4 regions of the Paenarthrobacter sp. CC6 genome follow, and region 2 is predicted to be linked to each of the others. Evidence: riboswitches for the same ligand, from Rfam matches in the RefSeq annotation. Region 2 holds a riboswitch; each other region holds the start of a gene.

Region 1 (5,229 bases), on a different contig from region 2:
GCAGCCCGGACCGTCGCTGGTCTGCCTGCAGGCGGGCAACCTGCACTCCGGCGCTTTCGACCCGATGGAAGAAGCCATCGCGGTGGCCCACGACCGCGGAGCGTGGGTCCATGTTGATGGTGCTTTTGGTTTGTGGGCAGCCGTCAGCCCCACCCTGAGGCCGAGGCTGGCCGGCGTCGAGGAGGCAGATTCCTGGGCCACGGATGCCCACAAAACCCTGAACGTTCCCTATGACTGCGGATTGGCGATCGTTTCGCGGCCGGAATCCCTCCGCCGCGCGTTCAGTGTCCACACCAGCTACCTGATCGCCACGGAAACAGGCCTGGGGGATCCGTTGGAGAAGGTTCCTGAGATGTCCCGGCGTGCACGCGGCATCCCCGTGTGGGCTGCGTTGCGGCAGCTGGGCCGCTCCGGTGTGATCGCCATGGTGGAGAGGCTCGCAGCGAACGCACGGGCGTTGGCGGAAGGCCTGGCCGCTATCCCTGGGGTTGAGATCCTCAATGATGTGGTGTTCACCCAGGTCTCAGTGAGCTTCGGCAGCGATAACCGGACCCACAGGATCACGCAGCGGCTCATGTCCGAGGGGGCGGTGTGGATGTCCGGATCTTCCTGGCGCGGCCGGGAAATCCTCAGGATCTCGGTGAGCAACTGGACCACGAACGCCGGGGACGTTGCAGCGTCCATCGCAGCCGTCCGTGGCGCGGTTGAGGCGGAACCTGAAGAATAGACGCCCGTTACTGTGCCCTGGCCTGCGGCAGCTCAATGCTGTGGGGACGGTGGGCGGACTTCTTCCCGCGCAGGACGACGCGTAACCCTGCGGCCACCCGGGCGGCCGATCCCGTCAGAACCAGCGCGGTCAGGGCGCCCGGCAATAAACCGAGGGGATTGGACGTCAGCAGGACCACAACGACGAAGACCGCAGCCCACCCCAGGGCGCGAAGTACTCTGCCGGGAATACCGCTTCCCGTTTCCGCCACCGCACCGAGCTCCCTCCTAAGCTCACGGACGGGGACCCGTCCCCGGGCGAGGTCGCGCATCAACCGCGCCATACCGCGCAGATCGGCAAAGGCTGTCCGTACGACGTCGACGCTTGAGTTGGGATCGTCAGTCCAGTCCACGGGGACCTCGTGGACGCGCAAACCGCAGAGCTCGGCGTCGATCATGAGTTCAGTGTCAAAGAACCAGCGGTCGTCTTTGATGTAGGGGAGGAGCTTGCGTGCTGCGTCGGCCCGGATGGCTTTGAAAGCGCACTGGGCATCGGAGACGTGGGCGCCCATGAGGGTCCGCAGCAGGGCGTTGTAGCTGCGGGAAATGATCTGCCGCTGCGGGCTCAGGTTCGTGTGCGAGGCCGGTGACAGCCGGGTGCCGACAGCGACATCCGAGTGCCCGGAGAGCAGCGGGGCCAGCAAGGGTGCCAAGGCGGAAAGGTCGGCCGGCAGCTCGGCTTCCATGTAGGCCAGAATGGGCGACGGCGAGTTTTGCCAGACCTGGCGGAGCGCGTTCCCACGGCCTCTGTCCTGGAAACGGACGACGAGAAGTTCGGGCAGTTCCCGGGCCAGGCGCTCGGCTATCCGAAGCGTACCGTCCGTACTGGCGTTGTCGGCAACAGTGATCCGGAACGCGTGCGGCAGTGACTCCATGAGGTGGCCGTGCAACCGGCGGAGGTTCGCCTCGAGCCGCGCTTCCTCGTTGCAGACGGGCACGGTGAGGTCCAGGACAGGAACCCGGGCGGGGACGCCCGCGCCCGGGTCCTGCGGGTGGTGGACTACGGTCCCTGGATCCGTGATGGTCATGGATCCAGAATGAAGGATCAGATTATGAACGCTTTAGGCGGAAGCTGTGACACTACTGTGAGCCCCGGCAAGCACCTGTGAAAACGAAAGAAGCCGCCCCGGTTCCCGCCATCCGCTCCAGTAAGAACTGAGGCAAACGGCGGAAGCCGGGGCGGCAATCAAACAGCTTGGCTTAGTACCAGTTGTTGGCCAAGTGGAAGGCCAGGGCAGCTGACGGGGATCCGTAGCGTTCCTTGATGTAGTTCAGGCCCCACTTGATCTGGGTCTGGTAGTTGGTCTGCCAGTCAGCGCCGGCAGAAGCCATCTTGCCGGCCGGAAGGGACTGGACAATGCCGTAGGCGCCGCTGGAGGCGTTGGTGGCAGTGGTCTTCCAGTTGGATTCCTTCTCCCACAGCGTGTTCAGGGCAGTCATTTCGGCGGCGCTCCAGCCGTAGCTGCCAAGAATGCTGGCTGCGTAGGCCTTGGCAGCAGCGGGGTCATCCACAGCCTTGGGAGCAGCTGCGGCGGCTGCGGCTTCTGCGGCGGCGGCAGCAGCGGCGTCGGCTGCCTGCTTTGCGGCAGCGTCAGCGGCGGCCTTTTCGGCGGCAGCCTTTTCTGCGGCGGCCTGGTCGGCTGCTGCTTGCGCGGCGGCCGCCTGATCTGCAGCGGCTTTATCGGCGGCAGCCTTGTCAGCTGCGGCCTTTTCGGCGGCGGCTTTGTCAGCTGCGGCCTTGTCGGCGGCAGCCTTCTCAGCTGCGGCCTTCTTGGCTGCTGCGGCTTCCTCAGCGGCCTTGTTGTTGCTGGCCTCGGCGGCGGTCCGGGCTTCGGCCACGCGGCTTGCCTCAGGGAGAGTAAGAGCTGCGTTGGCGGCGGTTCCGAGCGATGCAACGCCCAGTGCAGCGGCGATAACGCCGGCTACTACGGACATGCGTGCACCGGACTTGCCGTCACGGGCTGCCTTCTTGAGGACTGACTGCGACTTGGTCGACGGGTTGTCGTTATGGTCGCGGTGACGCGCGGAAGGGCGCGTCTGATCGTTAAATTCAGACATGTGTGATTACCTCTCAGCGCCTGCGGAGTTAGCTGTCGGGTTCGGATGAGGTCATCCGGCCGCGCATCACGCTGCGGCTTCACCCCAAGGGCCGGCAATAAATGCCTGGGCCCGGAGACTCTGGGTCCCCCGTCTCTGCCTCGGAGAAAGTACGGACTCCGGGAAGTGGCAGAGCTCGGCGCATCCCGGATGTGGGCCAGTTGGGGCGACCCACCCTTTCGACGGTACAGGAGGTTTCTGCAGAAGTCACATTTAGGTAACAGAGATCACGACGACGGTGAGTCGCCTTGCCGGGATCGTTACAGTTGTCCGCCGCTCACGGTTGGAAGCCTCACGGCGAATTCAGTACGACCCGGACGGGAGGTCACTTCGACGCTTCCGCCATGCGCTTCAACTATGGATTCCACGATCGAAAGGCCCAGGCCTGACGTTCCTTCCGACCCCGACCGCGCTGCGTCGGCCCGGGCAAAGCGGGAGAAGATCCGGCCTTGGAAATCGTCCGGAATGCCGGGCCCGTTGTCCGTCACGGTCACCACTGCACTGCCGTCGGCCGAGAGCATCACGCCGGTGACAACCGTAGTTCCGGGATCTGTGTGCTTCCTGGCGTTCGAGAGCAGATTGGCCAGCACCTGGTGGAGCTGCGTGGCATCGCCGCGGACGGTGATGGGTTCATCAGGCAACGAGAGCTGCCAAATGTGGTCCGGGGCCATGACCTTCTCGTCGCTCACTGTCTCAACCACAAGCTGGGTCAGGTCCACATCGGTGACCTTGACCGGTTGGCCTTCATCCAGCCGTGCAAGCAACAGGAGGTCCTCCACCAGCGTGGTCATGCGCTCGGACTGGCTTTGGACCCTGGCCAGCGACTTCCTGCCGTCGTCCGTGAAGTTTTCGGTCATCCGCAGCAACTCGGTGTAGCCGCGGATGGCGGTTAGCGGGGTACGCAGTTCATGGGAGGCGTCCGCTACGAACTGCCGCACCTTGGTTTCGCTTTCCTGCCGGGCTTCCAGTGCGCTGGATACGTTGTTCAGCATCTGATTCAGGGCGTAGCCGACGCTCCCTACTTCAGTGCCGGGATGGGAAGCCGACGCCGGGACCCGCACCGCAAGTGCCACCTCGCCGGCGTCGAGAGGGAGGCGTGAAACCTTGGTGGCGACTTCGGAGAGCTGCTCAAGCGGCCGCATGGTTCGCCGGATAATCACCGTGCCAACCAGGCCGATCACCACCAGACCGCCCAGCGATACCAGCACCATGGTCCAGACCAGGGACGCCTCGGCGGTCTGCTTGTCCGCCAGCGGCAGACCCGTCACGATCACGTCGTCGTAGTTTGTTGTCACGGCCACCAGACGGTAGTCGCCGTTGGACAGGGAACGGTCCACAGGGCGGCTGTCCCGGGGGAGTGTCAGAAGTACCTGCTCGTCAGCGTCCGAAAGGGAGACCCTCTTGCCCTGGGCGTCGATCAGGCCTGAACTCCGAACAGTTGATCCGTCGATCCGGGCGTTCAGCGTCCCGGCGGCCTGGCCGCGGGCCTCCAGCGGATCCGGCCTCCCGGACGGTGCGTTCGGAAAGCTCGACGGCGGCCTACCGAACTCGTTCGCGCGGCTGGAGGCCTGTTGAAGCTGTTGGTCCAGTTGCTTGTTGAACACCGCGTCCATGGAGGCGTAGCTGACGATTCCGACGGCGCTGCAGATTGCTACCAGCAAGGCCATGGCTACCAGCACCAGGCGGGTGCGCAAATGCCAGGTGGAGGGATTGAGCCAGCTGCGCCGGGAGCTCCTGGCAACTCCTGAAAGGGTGCCCAATGCCTAGTCCGCGGGTTTGATGACGTAGCCGGCACCACGGATGGTGTGGATCATGGGTGGGTGGTTCGCCTCGATCTTCTTGCGGAGATATGAAATGTAGAGCTCCACGATGTTGGCCTGGCCGCCAAAGTCGTAGTCCCAGACGCGGTCCAGGATCTGGGCCTTGCTGACGACGCGCTTGGGATTTTCCATGAGGTAGCGCAGGAGTTCGAACTGCGTGGCGGTGAGGGTGATGTCCTCGCCGGCCCTGGTCACCTCGCGGGTATCCACGTTCAGGGTCAGGTCTCCCACCACCAGTTCGGCGGTGTCCATGGCGGCAACGCCGGAACGCTGGACCAGCCGGTGGAGGCGGAGGAGGACTTCTTCCATGCTGAAAGGTTTGGTGACGTAGTCATCGCCGCCGGCCGCCAGGCCCACAATGCGGTCCTGGACGGCGTCTTTTGCGGTGAGGAACAGGGCGGGAACTTCCGGGGCGAAAGCACGGATGCGGTTGAGGACCTCGACGCCGTCGAAACCGGGCAGCATGACATCGAGCACCAGCACGTCGGGTCGGAATTCTTTGGCAAGCTTCACCGCCCCGGGACCGTCTGCGGCCACAGCTACGGAC
Region 2 (5,229 bases):
CGTGGCACGCATGATCGGACCCGCGGTCTCGGGCGTGCTGACGGTGGTGGTGGGCCCCGGCTGGGTTTTCCTTATCAACACGGTCTCGTTCGTGGCCATGCTTGTGGCATTGAAGCTGATTCCGGTGTCGTCGCTTCGTGCCCAACCCCGTGCCGCCGCCGGGAAGGGACGAATCCGGGAAGGGCTGCGCTACGTGCGGAGCCGGCCCGATATCCAGGTGGTCCTGGTGGCCATTTTCATCGTGGGCACTTTCGGACTTAACTTCCCGCTGTTCATCGCAGCCATGGTGGGTACGCAGTTCGGCATGGATGCAGGCGCATTCGGGCTGCTGAACTCCGTCATGGCCATCGGCTCAGTGACCGGGGCGCTGCTGGCCGCGCGCCGTGGCCGGCCCCGCCTTAGGCTGATCTTCGCTGCAGCCGGTGGATTCGGCGTGGCAAGTGCCCTCGCAGCCCTGGCTCCCAACGCCGTGATGTTCGGGCTCGCCCTGGTCCCATGTGGCCTGTTCGCCTTGACCCTGATTACCAGCGCCAACGGTTACGTACAGTCCACCACCGAGGCAGTCATGCGTGGCCGCGTGATGTCCCTCTATATGGCTATTTTCATGGGCGGCACACCTATTGGCGCTCCGCTGGTGGGCTGGGTGGCCAATGTGGGCGGCCCCCGCTGGGCTGTCGGCGTCGCGGCCGTAGCCGGCGTCAGCACCGCCGTCGTGGGTTTGGTGTGGATCATCAGGGCCAAGCAGCTGCGCCTCCGCTTCGATCGCAGGGCCCGCGGCCTGCGGCATTTCCGGGTGGAGTCGCTGCTGTCCGGTCCGGTTACTGAGGATGGCGACGGCGGCCCTGGGCCGGTCCGCTAAGGCGCCTTGGGGGATTTAAACGTGGGGGATTTAAACGGGGGAGCCGCCCGGGCATGACCCAGGCGGCTCCGGTCGATCCTTTTTTGGGGGAGCTACTTCTTCAGTTCGCCCACCACGTAGTCGATGCTGGCGAGCAGGGCCGAGACGTCGTCCGGTTCAATGGCTACGAACGTGGCGATGCGCAGCTGGTTGCGGCCAAGCTTGCGATACGGCTCGGTGTCCACCACGCCGTTGGCCCGCAGGACCTTGGCGATGGCGGCGGCGTCAATCGAATCGTCGAAGTCGATCGTGGCGATGACGTTGGAGCGGTCTTCGGCGTTGGCGACAAACGGCGTCGCGTACTCGGAAGCTTCTGCCCATGAGTAGATGCGGTTGGCCGAATCTGCCGTGCGCTTGCTGGCGAAGTCCAGGCCGCCGTTGCTGTTCAGCCACTGCACCTGGGCATCCAGCGTTACCAGGGTGGAGAGCGACGGCGTGTTGTACGTCTGGTTCAGCTTGGAGTTGTCGATGGCTGTCTGGAGGTCCAGGAAGTCAGGGATCCAGCGGCCACTGGCTTTGATGCGGGCGGCCCGCTCCAACGCGGCGGGGGAGAAAAGACCGAGCCACAGGCCGCCGTCGGAGGCGAAGTTTTTCTGCGGCGCGAAGTAATAGACGTCCGACTCCGAGACGTCGACGTCCAGGCCGCCGGCGGCGGAGGTCGCGTCCACCAGGACCAGCGAACCTTCGTCGGCTCCCTGGACCCGCTTTACGGGAGCCGCGACGCCGGTGGAGGTTTCGTTCTGCGGCCACGCGTACACGTCAACGCCGGCTTCTGCCTGAGCGGCAGGACGGGTGCCGGGTTCGGATTTGATGATGGAGGACGCATCCAGGAAAGGTGCCTTGTTGGTGGCGGCGGCAAACTTGGAACCGAACTCGCCGAAGGAGAGGTGCTGGGCCTTCTTGTCCACCAGGCCGAACGCGGCGACGTCCCAGAACGCGGTGGAACCACCGACGCCGAGGACAACCTCGTAGCCGTCGGGGGCGCGGAAGAACTGGCTCAGGCCCTCCCGGACGGAACCCACCAGGTTCTTGACGGGAGCCTGCCGGTGGGAGGTGCCCAGGATGGTGGTGGCAGCGGCAGACAGGGCCTCGAGCTGTTCCGGGCGGACCTTGGACGGTCCAGCGCCGAAGCGTCCGTCTTTCGGCAGGAGGTCGGCGGGTATGGTGATGCTGTTGTCGCTCACGTGTGGCTCCAAAGGGTATCGGCTCAAGATGGGTCGTGGCAGGTGGCGTCAGCTGCCCCTTCGACACCCCAATTCTGCCTGACATGGCCCGCGCGCAGGAACCTGCCCCTGTCATAGTCCGCCACGTGGAACGCGGACGAACAAGATGCGACCGCAATGGGTCCGGAATTATCCGGAGTAATTCCAAATAAGCTAGGCTGGGGGTTGGCGTTCAAAGGGTGGCGGTGGCACCGCCCACCCCGGTATGGGACGCGGTACGGTGGAGATTACGCAAGAACTGCGTTCGAGGAGAGCTGAGCTGGATGACGGATCTGATCGATACCACTGAGATGTATCTTCGGACCATTTTGGAGCTTGAAGAAGAAAACATCGTGGCTCTCAGGGCCCGCATAGCCGAACGCCTGCGGCACTCCGGCCCCACGGTCTCCCAGACCATCGGCCGGATGGAGCGCGATGGCCTGGTGATTGTGTCCAACGACCGCCACCTGGAGCTGACCGAAGTCGGACGCAAGCGGGCCACCGAAGTCATGCGGAAGCACCGCCTGGCGGAGCGGCTCCTGGCCGATGTCATCGGACTCGACTGGGCGTACGTGCATGATGAAGCCTGCCGCTGGGAGCATGTGATGAGTGAGCGCGTGGAGCGCCGGCTCTATGAACTGCTTGAGCATCCCACCGAGTCACCTTACGGAAATCCGATTCCGGGACTGGAAGCACTGGGAGGCATGGCCGGAACACAGTTCCCCCGGATCGACGTGAACCTCCTGCAGGCCATGGACGGCTACGCCTCCGACTCCCGGGTGGTCGTCACGCGGCTGGCCGAGCCCATCCAGGTGGAGCCGGAACTGCTCACCCAGTTGGATGAGGGCGGAATCCGGCCCGGGGCGCCGGTCTCCCTCGAGCGCGTGGGCGAGTACATCTCCGTCCGGGTGCCCGGCATCGAAGGAGCCTTGGAGCTCCCGCCTGAAGTTGCAGCGCACGTCTTCGTGTCCCTCAACTGACAGCCTTCCGGTCCGACAACCCTCCCGGCAGTGTCAAACCTCACTTTGAGGGGCTTTGGCGCGCGTGTGACCTGCGGTTTTTCGAAATTGATGATAAGGGCCCGCCGCCGCAGGCGTCTTTCTGTTGATAACGAATTTATTACCAAGGGCCTTAATCCCCTATAGTTATCTACTAGCGCTGATACCAAAGCGTTACCTGATCCGGAGCCGAGCTCTGCCAGCGGATCGGGTGAACCATCACCACTGGCAGAGGCGGGGGAACCACAAGCGGCTGTCTAAAGAAGCAGCCTTGGGGTGAAGTCCGCAGCAGAAGTGCCCATTGATGCAAGTCCCTCCTTGGATACCTGTGTGCCGTGAGCGCTTCGTGCGGACCGGGTCTTTGAACTCTCTGACCCGAATCCGACAGCTAACTTCGCAGGCTTTTCAGAGAGGAACAGAGTTTGACATCGCAGAACGTCAGGGGCCGCCGCCGTGCGTCCGGCCCCGCTACTGAGCTGCGGCCAGCCCGCGTCGTAACGGAGATCCGGCCCCGCGACACCGAACGCCAGGTGCGCCGCCGTAAGAGCCCGTTGCGCCAGGTTGCCGACTTCGCCGCAGCAAGTGGCGTCGGGCAGAAGGCCGGAGTTGCGCTTGCCGCCACCGGACTTGCCCTGACTGTCGGCCTGCCGGCCACCAGCCCCGTCATGGCCACCTCGGAATCGGGACAGTCCGAATCTGCCCTGGCCGTTGGCGGCACTGTGGGAAGCCAGCCCGAGGTTTCCGCGGCAGCATCAGCCAAAATCGACTTCAGCCGCGCAGCTGTAGCCACCGCTGCGGACCCTGACGGAAAACTGAAGCAACTGCTCAGCGCCCAGTCGGCCGGCAGCATCCAGCGTGCTTCTTCCGTGGGCACCCTGGGCAGCCCCCTCGACACGCTCACCACCGCTTCCCCCTTCGGTTACCGCGTCAGCCCCCTCACGGGCGGCACCGGCGACTTCCACCGCGGCCAGGACTTCGTGGCCCAATGCGGAACTGCCGTGCATGCAGCTGCAGCAGGCAAAGTTACTTTTGCCGGGTGGCACGAGTACGGCGGAGGCAACCGCGTGGTTGTGGATCACGGCAACGGCCTGGAGACCACGTACAACCACCTGTCGTCCTTCAACGTCCAGGTGGGCCAGACGGTCAACCGCGGGGACACCGTAGCCCTGAGCGGCACCACAGGCGCCTCCACCGGCTGCCACCTCCACTTCGAAGTACAGGTCAACGGCGAGGTCGTTGACCCCATGGGCTGGCTCTAAGCCAGTTGATGGTGCTCTCTCGCATTGATGACAGGCCTCGTGACCTGAATGTGACATTCGCTTTCAATTGTTATAACCTTCAGAGCGCATCGGCTTTTTAGGGGGCCGGTGCACTTGAGTGGATTGCCTAGCTCTGCCACCACTCGAGGTCCGTTCGCAAAATCGTCTGGCAGGGGCGGGGGAACCACTTCTGGTCTTCGAATGAAGGCCTTGGGGTTAAGTCGCAAAGTTTCCCAGTGAAGCAGCGCGGCCGGATGACTCCCATCCGAATCCGACAGCTCACCTCGCAGGCATTGGGAGAGGCTACCTACGTGTCATCACGCACTACCCCTGCGCGCCATCGCGCTGAATCGGTTCGTTCGAACCCGTTGAACACTCTTTCGAAGGCTGTTTCCTCGAACGCCGGTACCGTTGGCCGCCAGGCCGCCGTGCTGGCAGCAGCCTCAGGCCTCGTCCTTACTGTCGGGTTGCCGGCTCACGCCGCTGACACCGACGTCTCCACCTCGGAAGTCTCCAGCACCCAGCAGCTGGCTGCCACCGCAGTGGTCACTGCAGAGCCAACAGCCACCGTCTCCTTCGAGAGCCCCGTCGTGGCCACCAAGGAAGCCCCCAAGGTTGTCCAGCGTGCGGCCCTGGTCACAGAGCGCACGGCGGATGAAGCCACTGCAGTCACTGCCCAGTCCTCCGAAGCCAAGGAGTCCGCCTCCAGCGCGGCAGCATCCGGGCTCGCAGCGATTGCCTACACAGGAATCGGCTCGCCTTACGTATGGGGCGGCACTACTCCGAGCGGCTGGGACTGCTCCGGCTTCACCCAGTGGGTCTACGCCCAGGCCGGCATCAGCATCCCCCGCGTCAACGCCTGGACGGCCATG
Region 3 (5,229 bases), on a different contig from region 2:
GACACCGGAGAGGACAACAAGGCCCATCATGTCGGGCCAGGTCAGCTGCGGGTGCGAGGCCACGGTAACCGCGACGAACGCATTCACGCCCAGCCCGGTAGCCACAGCGAAGGGGTGCTTGGCCCAGGCGCCCATGAGGATGGTCAGGATGCCGGCGACGAACGCCGTGGTGGCTGCGACCGCGGTGAAGCCCAGGGAAGCTCCGCTGGAGTCTGCCCCCGAGAGGATCAGCGGGTTCAGCACAACGATGTAGCTCATGGCGAAGAATGTCGCGAAGCCGCCACGGATTTCCCTTGAGTACGTGGAGCCACGTTCGGAAATCTTGAAATAGCGGTCCACTGCAGAACCTTGTTTAAGCATGAAGGTCTCCGGGTATTGGGGGGAGTGTGCTCTCAAATCCTATGCCGTTGAATGTGGGAGCTTCGGACCATTCCCCTAGTCTGTAAGGAAGCCAACACTAGGAGAAACCGCCCCATGCGTACCATCCGCCCGCTTCTGGCCGCCGTCGTCGCCGCCCTTGCCTTCGCGTCTGCCCTGCTGTTTTCCGCGGCTCCGGCGTCCGCGCACGACGTCGCGGAATCCACAGCGCCGGCGAACGGTGCAACCGTGGCTGAAGTGCCGGCGTCGGTCTCCATTACGTTCAACAACCGGCCTCTGGCCATCGGATCGGGCGTCTCCGTAACCTCCGGCGGCGAGAACTGGGCAGACGGGCCGGTCGAGATCATCGACAGCCAGGCCGTGCAGAAGCTCCGGGCCGGCGCGCCGGCGGGGGAGTACACGGTGGTGTGGCGCGTTGTCAGCTCCGATTCGCACCCCATCGAGGGCACCTTCAAGTTCACGGCCACAGCGGGAAGCACGACGGCGGCAAGCGGCTCGGCCGCCCCCTCGGCGTCCGCTTCGGCCACCTCGGGAACGGTGCCGTCCGCGGGTACGGCGCCTCCGGGAACAGCCAGCAGTTCGCCCGCCGCAGATGCGTCCCAGCCGTTCCCCTGGAGCATTGTTGTCATTGCGGTTGTTGCGGTTGCGCTCGTGATCTTCCTTGCCGTTACAGCCCGCAGGAAACTTGCCGGCTCGGATGACGAAAACCGCCCGGAAGCCGCGGAATAGCGGGCTTTTCTACGTAGCTGCGAATATCTCGGTTCGGTTACCGCGACACGCCAAAGCCGCAGTCCTCGTTACTTAAATGTGACTTCGACGGGATCATCGCGTACGGTAGTACCTGTGCCTGTTCCACGTAGCGGGCACTTCCGGCCTGATTGCCTAGCTCTGCCGCAGTCCGGAATCCGTTCGCAGACAAACCTACGGCAGAGACGGGGAACCCATTTTGGGCCGCTTTCGAGCGTGCCTTGGGGTGAAGTCACGAAGCTTCCGCTGAACAGCGGGGGATAGTGGCCGGGTGACTCCCATCCGAATCCGACAGCTAACCTCGCAGGCATCGGGAGAGGCTCTTTCATGTCTTCACGCATTCTTCGCGGCCGTCGTAAGGCGGACAGCGTACGTCCTAATCCGTTCATCTCCATCTCCAAGGCAGTTGCCAGCAACGCTTCCGGCGCTGGCCGCCAGGCAGCTGTTATCGCAGCAGCTTCCGGACTCGTTCTGACCGGCTCTGTCGCTGCACACGCTGCAGAGGCTCCGGTCCAGCGCGATGCCAGCCCCGCCACGGTCGCCGAGACCGCTTCCGAGGCCCCCACCAAGGTTGTTACCGCTCTTTCTACGGCTACCGTCAACTTCGAGCGTCCGGCTGTTGCTTCCGTTGCAGCTCCGGTCATCGAAAAGCCGGCTCCTGTAGTTGAAGCCCCCGCTGCCAAGCCGGCTGCCGTTACCGCTGCCGCAGCTGCGGCTCCCGTAGCTGCCCAGGCTGCAGTTGCAGCTCCGGCCGCTGTTGCACCTGCTGCTGCTCCTGTAGCTGCTGCTCCCGCTGCCGGTGGCGTCAACGCTGCCATGGTTGCCTCGGCTTACGCCCAGATCGGCATCATGCAGGACTGCACCGCCATGGTTGAGCGGGCCCTCGGTTCCGCCGGCATTCCGGTTGGCGACCTCGCTCCCATGCAGTTCATGAACTACGGCAAGGTTGTCAGCGACCCGCAGCCGGGCGACATGATCGTCCAGTCCGGCCACGTCGCCATCTACATCGGCAACGGCCAGGCAATCAGCGGTGGCATCAACGGCAACCAGACGGGCATCCACCCGATCAGCTGGTTGACCGCTACTGGTCCCATCACGTACGTACGCGCTGGCGCATAAGCCTCACGCTTCAACGCAGAGGCCGGTGTCTCCGAAGCTCATCTTCGAGGACACCGGCCTTTGGCGTTTAAAATTCGTGTTGCGGCTGCCGTGAATGATGCCGGCTAGGCGATGGCGATGCCCGGGCCGCCCGGGAGCGCCACTTTGGTGGAGATTGCCTGGCCCACTGCCTTGGCTTGCCGCAGGACTTCCTTGGGGCTGGGCGTAATGAGCTCGCCCACGCCCACCAGGTGCATCCCCACTGCCCGCATCGCGGAGACCAGGTTCTGCCCGACGGCGATTCCAAGTTCGGCCAGCATGCGGCGCAGCTGGCTCTGGGCGCAGCGTGTGACCACAATATGGTCTGCCAGGAGAATCCCGTTGGCGGTGTGGACTGCCCACTGGCGCGGGGCGGATTCGAGGGGGCCAGAGGCATGGAGACCGCTCCGGGTCATGCTTGCGGCGAGCCCGTACCCGATGTGCTGGGTTGGGTCCGCGCCCAGGAAATCCAGGCGGACGGCCCTGGTGGTGCTGCGTACGTCCAGATGGTGGCTGGCCGCGTAATTGCGTAAGTGGCGGAGGATTTCGTTGCGTTCCTGGATGGACGCGGGATCGGTGACCTCGCAGCGTTGAAGCATGCCTGTGTGGACCGCCGGGCCGGTGGCTGACAGGGCACCGAAACCATCCACCACTATGGAGCCCACGCCGTAGCGGCTGAGTTCACTGGCAACTGCCAGGCCGGACAAGCCGGTTCCTATGACCACGGTGGTTGTGCGTTCCGTGCCGGAATCAGGCGCGTGTGACACTGCTTGGTTCCTCCTTGACGTGTGTGCCTTGCGGCATCGCGTGGGATCGCGTCCGAGTTCCCCAAGCGGCCGCAAATAAATGGCCGGAGTGTGCTGTAGGACACGTTCGCCGGCCATTCGGTGACTCGAACACTACCGAACTTTTTCGCGCATGGATAGCCTTCCCTGACAGCGTGTTCCGTGTGTTCATCAGCAGCACAAAAACGGGGTCCGGAAACCGAGCCCCGACCGTTATACACATACAGCCGAGCCACCTTGATTCGGCCCTGCCGACCGAGAATAGTGGGCATTGGACAGGGAAATTCCGGATTTCCCTGCCCCTGGCCATTGACAATCGAGCCCTCGAGGAATCCGATGCGGAAAACCTCTGGCAGAATGGCCGGAACATCAAGCAGTAGGTGGAGAGGCGGGCCCCAAATGGACCAGCACGGCAGACACAGTGAAGAGCCACAGGACGGCGAGGGCCTGACAGTGGCACCGGGCGGCATCGTCGTGGGAGTGGACGGCTCGGAACACGGGCAGTGCGCCCTGGTGTGGGCAGCACGTGAGGCCGAACGCAGGCAGCTTCCGCTGCACATCGTCACGGCGTACTCGGTTCCTATTTTCGCCGCCTCAGGACTCGACGGCGGATACGCCACCGTGGACGATTCGGTCATTCGCGAGGGCGCGGAAGCCATTGTCAAGCAGGCCATGGACAAGGTCGCCCGATACTCCATCGACGTTGATGCTTCCGTCGAAAACGGCGACGCAGCAGGCGTGCTGCTGGATCTTTCCGCAGAGGCAGCGCTGCTGGTTTTCGGAAGCCGTGGCCGCGGCGGTTTCGTAGGTCGTCTGCTGGGTTCAGTCAGCAGCGCCTTGCCCGCCCATGCCAAGTGCCCCACAGTAACTGTCCCGCTCTATTGCGCTGACCGCCTCGGCGAGAATACCGAGGACAAACACATCAAGGCCGAGCACGCCAAGGCCGGCCCCCGCATCGTGGAAAACGTGGTTGCAGTGGGCGTGGACGGCTCGGAGCAGGCGCGGGTCGCTGTGCTCGAAGCAGCTGAGCAGGCCCAACGCATGGGAGCCAAGCTCCGTGTCATTTGCGCTGTCCCGCAGTACAGCGGTTCCCTGGCCTGGGTCCCCGCTCCCTTGGACCGGGACGCCTTGTTTGCCGATATCAAGGTTCAGCTGGACGCGGGGGTTGCCTGGCTGCAGAGCCATTTCCCGCAACTGACCATCGAGACGGACCTCAGGGACGGCTCGCCTGTTGACGTTCTGGTGGAAACCAGCCGCAGCGTGGAATTGGTGGTTTTGGGCACCCGTGGCCGCGGTGGGTTTGCGGGCATGCTGTTGGGATCCACATCGGATGGCGTCCTGCACCATGCGAAAGGACCCGTGTTGGTTGTTCCGGACCGCGAGGATCCCCGTCTGGCAGACCGCGACAAGTTTGGTCCGATGCTCGGCGCGGTGTAGGAAAAGGCGCAGGAAAAGGGATGCCGGTGTTCACGCTGCAGCTCACGGATATTCGTGGACCCATGCTTCCCGAGGTGGGTGGCAAAGCAGCGAACCTCGGCGAGCTTGCAGGCGCCGGCTTACCCGTGCCGCCAGGCTTTTGCCTGACCACGGATGCATATCGGCGTGCGCTGTCATCGAGCGGCCTGGGTGACATTTGTGCGGCCCTGGAATCGACAAGCACGGTTGACCTTACAGGGCTGAACCGGTTGGCCGGGCGGGCCCGTTCCCTGGTCCTCGACGCCGGGGTCCCGGCCGACATCGCTGAAGCAGTGCGGTCCGCCTATGACGCCCTGGGCAGGAACGTCCCCGTCGCTGTCAGGTCCTCGGCAACAGCCGAAGACCTTCCCTTCGCGAGTTTCGCCGGCCAACAGGACACTTACCTGAACGTGGTGGGCGCGGACTCTGTCCTGGATGCCGTGAGCCGCTGCTGGGCTTCCTTGTGGACTGACAGGGCGGTGACGTACCGGGCTACCAACGGCATTGAGCATGCTGGTGCCGCCCTGGCTGTCGTTGTCCAGGAGATGGTCGATTCGACGGCTGCCGGTGTTATGTTCACGGCCAATCCCGTGACGGGCAAGAGGCACGAGACAGTGATCGACGCGAGCCCCGGTCTGGGGGAGGCCGTGGTATCCGGCGCCGTGAATCCGGATCAGTACGTTGTTGATATGGCCGGCGGTGCCATTGTGAAACGCACCCTGGGGGA
Region 4 (5,229 bases), on a different contig from region 2:
TCCGAAACCGACAGCATGCTGTTCAATAGCTGTATGGCTTCAAGGTACTTTTCCGTCATTTGTCCTGCATGAGCGCGCTACTGTCCTCCGACATAGAGGCCCATGGCCTCACCGGACGCATCTTCTGGACCGAGGGGTCTCCCGAACCCGGGTCCGCGGCCGGGGCCGGGGCCGGGTCGGCAGAGAAGCCTGCCTACATCCTGATCCACGGCATCGGGGTTTCCCACCGGTACCTGGCACGACTGCACGCCGTGCTGGCGGCGCATGCGCCCACGTACTCCTTCGACCTGCCGGGCTTCGCCGGCACTCCCCGACCCGGCAGGCAACTCCAGGTCGAGGACTACGGTGCCTTCATTGCCGGGGCCCTGGCATCCCGCGGCATCGACTCCTACATTTTGGTAGGCCACTCCATGGGGGTGCAGTTCGCCATTGAGGCTGCACTGCACCGGCCGGAAAGTGCACGGCAGCTTGTGCTCATGGGGCCGGTTGTCGATTCGCGGCACAAGAACGTGATGCAGCAGTCGATTGCCCTGACACTGGATGGCATCCTCCGCGAGAGTCCTTCGTCCAACTGGATCGTCATGGGGGACTACTTCCGGTGCGGACCGCGCTGGTACGTCACCGAACTGCCCGTGATGATGAAGTACCCGACCCTGGATCGGCTGTCCGGCATCGATGTCCCGGTCCTGGTTCTCCGGGGAAGCCGCGACCATGTTGCCGGACCGGATTGGTCCTTGAGGCTTTCGCGGGCGGTGGCCCAAGGGCGTCTGGTGGAAATTCCCGGCGTCGGCCACGTTGCCCAGCACATGCGCCCCAAAGCCGTGGCGGACGCCATCCGCAGCTTCGTCAACGCCACCACCCGGCACCGCTGAGCAAGCAGGACGCCGAGGCGCAGGGAGCCGCACCGGCACGGGCACCTCTACGGACGGCCTTGTTGGCGCGGCCCGTCCCGGATAGGCTGGCGGAGCAAGCTAATTAGTAAGCTTACTTACGAAAGGGCTCACCATGACCAGCTATGACCCGGAAGACGATCCCCGGACCTTCGGCGTGAGCGGCGCCAGTGGACCCATCGACACTACCGCCGACGCGGACAGCATCCACGAAGATCCCGACATGCGCCAGGACGAGGACGACGACCCCGCTTCCTCGGCCAATCCCGACCCCCTGGATGGAAACGTCACAGGCCTCGAGCCAGGCGGCGGCGTGCCCCCGGGAGAAACCCCGCCCGCCGAAGGCAGCATGAGCAGCGACCAGGGGCACGAGGAGTAGTTCCCCGCCGGGCCACTACGGCAGGCTCAGGATCTCCCCAAGGTCGTACTCCGCAGGCTCTTCCAGCTGCGAGTACGTGCAACTTTCAGGAGTCCGGTCCGGCCGCCACCGACGGAACTGCGTCGTGTGGCGGAACCGGTCACCCTCCATGTAGTCGTAGGCCACCTCGATCACCAGTTCGGGGCGCAGCGGCACAAAGGAGAAGTCCTTTCCGGCGCTCCACCTGCTCTGCGCCCCGGGCATCCGTGACCCCCCGGGCGAATCGTCCTGCTTGGCCCACTCGCCCCACGGATGGTCGCCGAGCTCCACTTGATAGGGCTCAAGCTCCGCCACCAACGCCTCCCGCTTTGCCATGGGGAATGACGCCACGACGCCGACGTGATGAAGCCGGCCGGAGTCGTCGTAGAGCCCCAGGAGCATCGACCCCACAACTTTCGCGGTCTTGTGCCAACGGAACCCGGCCACCACGCAATCGGCTGTCCGCTCATGCTTCGTCTTGAACATCACCCGCTTGTTCGGCTGGTAGGTGCCGTCGAGCGGTTTCGACAGCACGCCGTCGAGGCCTGCTCCCTCAAGCTGCACGAACCATTCCTTGGCGCGCCCCAGGTCCGTCACCGCAGGCGTTACGTACACAGGAGGCCGGGCGTCGGCGAGGGCTTTCTCCAAGGCCGCGCGCCGCTCGGCGAAGGGCCGGCCGGTCAGATCCTCGTCGCCGAGGGCAAGCAGGTCGAACGCCACCAGGGACGCCGGCGTCTTCTCCGCAAGCATCCGAACCCGGCTGTCCGCGGGATGGATTCGCTGCTGCAGCACCTCGAACTCAAGCCTGTTGCCCTGGATCAGGATGATCTCGCCGTCCACAACGCACTTGTCCGGAAGGTTCTTCTTCAGCGCTTCCACCAGCTCCGGGAAGTAGCGGGTCATGGGCTTCTCGTTGCGGCTGCCCAGGACGATGTCGTCCCCGTCCTTGAAGACGATGGTCCGGAATCCGTCCCATTTGGGCTCGTAATGCCCAACGTCGGGGATGTTCGGGACGGACTTGGCGAGCATGGGCGAAACGGGCGGCATCACTGGTAGGTCCATAGCTCATGTCTACCGGCCAGTACGTGCCCAAGGCTAGTGTTGGCGGATGGACATCTTGGCCGTGTTGGCAGCAGTGCTCGGAGTTCCCGCGCTCATGGGCGCGCTTTGGTACTGGATTGCGCGGGAGAACAAGCGCGGCGTCCGGCGGGCCGCAGCAGGCGGCATGCTGGGGATCGCAGACGAAGTCTTCCGCCCTGCCACACATCAAGCCCACCAGGTCCGGAAAATCGAACACGAAATCCCCGCCCCCGCACCGGCCCCGAAGCCTAAGCGGTAGCACCCTCCCGCGGGGGCAGAACTACCGCCCGTTACATTAATGTGACTTTACTTTCCGCCTCCTGTACGGTCGTAGGGCGACCCGATCTCCGCTGGGCCGCTTCTGGATTGACGCCGGGCTCTGCCGCAATCCAGGATCCGCCAGACCCGCGGCAGAGACGGGGGACCCACAGTTTCCCGGGCTTGTTTTCTCCGCAAGCCCTTGGGGTGAAGCCGCCACGCGCGGCCGGACGGCCTCGTCCGAACCCGACAGCTAACCTCGCAGGCGTTGAGAGGCACAACCATGTCCCCAACCATGGATAACCCACGCCGCGCGCAACTCGAGCGCGAGCGCACCAAGCCAACCGGACGCCGTCGGGCCCAACCCAGCGGATCCCCGGAACCAGCCACGACGGCGATCCCCACCGTAACGGCACCCACTCCGGCATCACCCGCTACGGCTGCGCCCACCACGCGGGCTGCGGCCCGGGCCGCTGAGCGTGAGCGTGCGGCAAGGGCTGTGATCGCCCCTGCCGAGCCGAAGGCAGCCCCTGCGCTTCCGGAGCCGGCAACCGCAGGCCCGGAGCCGGCAACCGCAGCGATTCCGGTAGTCGAAGCCGCGCGGGCCGCAGCTCCGGCATCCACCACACCAGGGCCTCCCACGTCAGCCATTCCCGTGGTTGCCGCACGCAAGGCAGCCACCCGCGGGGAAGCCGGAGCCGAAGCGGCTGCCCCGGCCCCGGCGGCATCCCGCAAGACACCTCCGCCGGTGACGGCATCAACCCTCGGCACCACCTCCTCATTTGGCCGCGAACCCCAAGCTGTTCTGCGGAAAGCCGCGTCGGTGAAGCACATGAGCCAGCGCATGGCAGTGGTTGCCGGAGCACTGGGCCTGGTACTGACTGCGGGAACCGTCGGGCAGGCACTGGAGCTTCCGTTCTTCGGTCAGGAAAGTCCGGCCCAGGAAGCCAGCGGCGGCCAGAGTGGCGAGGACCGCCAACCGGGCTCGGCAGCCCCTGCGCCCCGGGCTTCCTACACCACAGCGTCCTCCCCGTCGTCGTCGGGTCAATCGTCATCCGAAGCAGGCCAACCGGCCACGGTACCGGAGGCACCTGCGGCGGTTTCGCCGTCGTCGGTTCCTTCACCGCACGTCTCACTGGCAGACCCCGTCTGGGTCCCTTCTGCGTCCGCCCCGGCAGTCGCAGCGCCGTCCCCCGTAGCCGGCACTCCGGCTCCGACCCAACCTGCGCCGGCGCCCGGCGACGTGCCCTCGGACACGATCACGACGCCGCCGGCAACACCGACGCCCACCACGACGCCGACGCCGACCACCACTCCCACGCCGACCCCGACGCCAACACCGACGGGAACGCAAACGGCAAAGCCCCGGCCCACCGGCAAGCCCACCGCAGGCACGTCGCCTCAGCCGCAGGCGTCCACCTTGGAATCGCTCCTTGACGCCGCACAGAAGGCACTGCAGTGAGCACGCGGTTGCCCCGCACCAACGTGCACGCCGGCTGGCACGGGCGGTACTGCAGCAGCAGCCGCACGGCAACGTTCCGGCACCGTTTGGGCCGCTGGAGTTGCCAGCGGCTGAGGCGCTCCTGACGCGTTCCCCCGTGAACGGCCAGGCAAGCGCATTGGCATCAGACAAGGCAGGTACCCGCGCGGGTACCTGCCTTATCTGTTTCTTACGCTGAGTCTTGCCGGTGCTTAGATCCGCGGTCCGGCTCAGATCCGCGGCCTGCCGGCCCAGCGCCGCGCCTTCAAGGCAGCATGCAATTCAAGCCGGATGGCACCGTTCAAGGGATCAGCACCGATGAGCTGGCGGATGCGTCCGAGCCTGTTGTAGATGCTGCTCCTGTGGAGGTGAAGTTTCGCCGCGACATCCTGCACGGCACTGTCGTTGTCGTAGAGAAGCTCCAGGACCGGCAGGAGCTCGCCGTTTTTGTCCTGGTCCTCAAGCGTCCGGAAATGCACCGAGCCGGTATCGTCCCAGCCGCCCGGTGCCAGCAGGCGGTCAAAGAGCTGGTACACGCCCACGGAACGGCTGTCCACCAGTTCCCCGAGCTGCGCATCCACGGCCGCCGCCTGCGCAGCAACCTTGGACTGCCGGTACGCCCCCGCGAGCTGCCTGATCACCTGGAAGGGTTCGCTGATCCCCAGGATGACGCGGTCCACGGTCCGGCCGGCACGCTTGGCGAGCTCAAGCTGGTAATGGACCAGGACCTGCGCGTGGTCTGCCCGTCCTCCGGATTCCCGGAACAGGACCACCGAGTGGGTTTCCGTGCCCGCGCTGAACAAAGCCGCGTTCACGCCGATAGTGGACTGCAGCGCGGCTGAGCGGTGCGTGAGGGTTGCCGCGATGGGATCGACGTCGGACCGGGCACCTTCGGCGTCAAGGATCGTCACCAGTTGCCACGGGCCGCGGCCTTGGATCTCCTTCCACCCCGCAACGGCCGCCACGGCGTTCGATTCGCCGCCACAGGCCGAGAGGAACTCCTGCTCACGCCTGCGCCGGAACTCGGACTCGGCCGTGTTCGAGTCCAGGAGCAAGCCCGCCAACAGGTCCAGTTCGTCCCGAACGCCGGGCAACTGGGCGAGGATCGCCGTCGCGCTTTGCTC

Evidence for each region. Region 2 has a riboswitch for cyclic di-AMP ahead of PV760_RS17815 (M23 family metallopeptidase). Riboswitches for the same ligand answer to the same signal wherever they lie in the genome.
Region 1: it holds a riboswitch for cyclic di-AMP, as region 2 does, so the genes downstream of both, PV760_RS12550 (aggregation-promoting factor C-terminal-like domain-containing protein) here and PV760_RS17815 (M23 family metallopeptidase) in region 2, are expected to answer to the same signal.
Region 3: it holds a riboswitch for cyclic di-AMP, as region 2 does, so the genes downstream of both, PV760_RS21190 (NlpC/P60 family protein) here and PV760_RS17815 (M23 family metallopeptidase) in region 2, are expected to answer to the same signal.
Region 4: it holds a riboswitch for cyclic di-AMP, as region 2 does, so the genes downstream of both, PV760_RS20985 (hypothetical protein) here and PV760_RS17815 (M23 family metallopeptidase) in region 2, are expected to answer to the same signal.

Annotation. Positions count from the first base shown of each region.
Region 1 covers NZ_JARDAN010000010.1:146,372-151,600, forward strand. Annotated here, with positions in the region: gene PV760_RS12540 (pyridoxal phosphate-dependent decarboxylase family protein) at 1-727, shown strand, start outside; gene PV760_RS12545 (glycosyltransferase) at 735-1,793, opposite strand; gene PV760_RS12550 (aggregation-promoting factor C-terminal-like domain-containing protein) at 1,966-2,823, opposite strand; cyclic di-AMP (ydaO/yuaA leader) riboswitch at 2,829-2,990, opposite strand; gene PV760_RS12555 (sensor histidine kinase) at 3,123-4,622, opposite strand; gene PV760_RS12560 (response regulator transcription factor) at 4,626-5,229, opposite strand, start outside.
Region 2 covers NZ_JARDAN010000020.1:61,820-67,048, reverse strand. Annotated here, with positions in the region: gene PV760_RS17830 (MFS transporter) at 1-859, shown strand, start outside; gene serC (phosphoserine transaminase) at 952-2,082, opposite strand; gene PV760_RS17820 (iron-dependent transcriptional repressor DtxR) at 2,385-3,080, shown strand; cyclic di-AMP (ydaO/yuaA leader) riboswitch at 3,276-3,516, shown strand; gene PV760_RS17815 (M23 family metallopeptidase) at 3,521-4,357, shown strand; cyclic di-AMP (ydaO/yuaA leader) riboswitch at 4,503-4,664, shown strand; gene PV760_RS17810 (C40 family peptidase) at 4,726-5,229, shown strand, end outside.
Region 3 covers NZ_JARDAN010000036.1:5,438-10,666, forward strand. Annotated here, with positions in the region: gene PV760_RS21180 (NCS2 family permease) at 1-360, opposite strand, end outside; gene PV760_RS21185 (copper resistance CopC family protein) at 475-1,107, shown strand; cyclic di-AMP (ydaO/yuaA leader) riboswitch at 1,282-1,449, shown strand; gene PV760_RS21190 (NlpC/P60 family protein) at 1,453-2,244, shown strand; gene PV760_RS21195 (NAD(P)/FAD-dependent oxidoreductase) at 2,349-3,029, opposite strand; gene PV760_RS21200 (universal stress protein) at 3,447-4,484, shown strand; gene PV760_RS21205 (PEP/pyruvate-binding domain-containing protein) at 4,505-5,229, shown strand, end outside.
Region 4 covers NZ_JARDAN010000034.1:22,311-27,539, forward strand. Annotated here, with positions in the region: gene PV760_RS20965 (alpha/beta fold hydrolase) at 69-872, shown strand; gene PV760_RS20970 (DUF6480 family protein) at 1,006-1,269, shown strand; gene PV760_RS20975 (ATP-dependent DNA ligase) at 1,285-2,349, opposite strand; gene PV760_RS20980 (hypothetical protein) at 2,396-2,626, shown strand; cyclic di-AMP (ydaO/yuaA leader) riboswitch at 2,755-2,905, shown strand; gene PV760_RS20985 (hypothetical protein) at 2,921-4,087, shown strand; gene PV760_RS20990 (PucR family transcriptional regulator) at 4,336-5,229, opposite strand, start outside.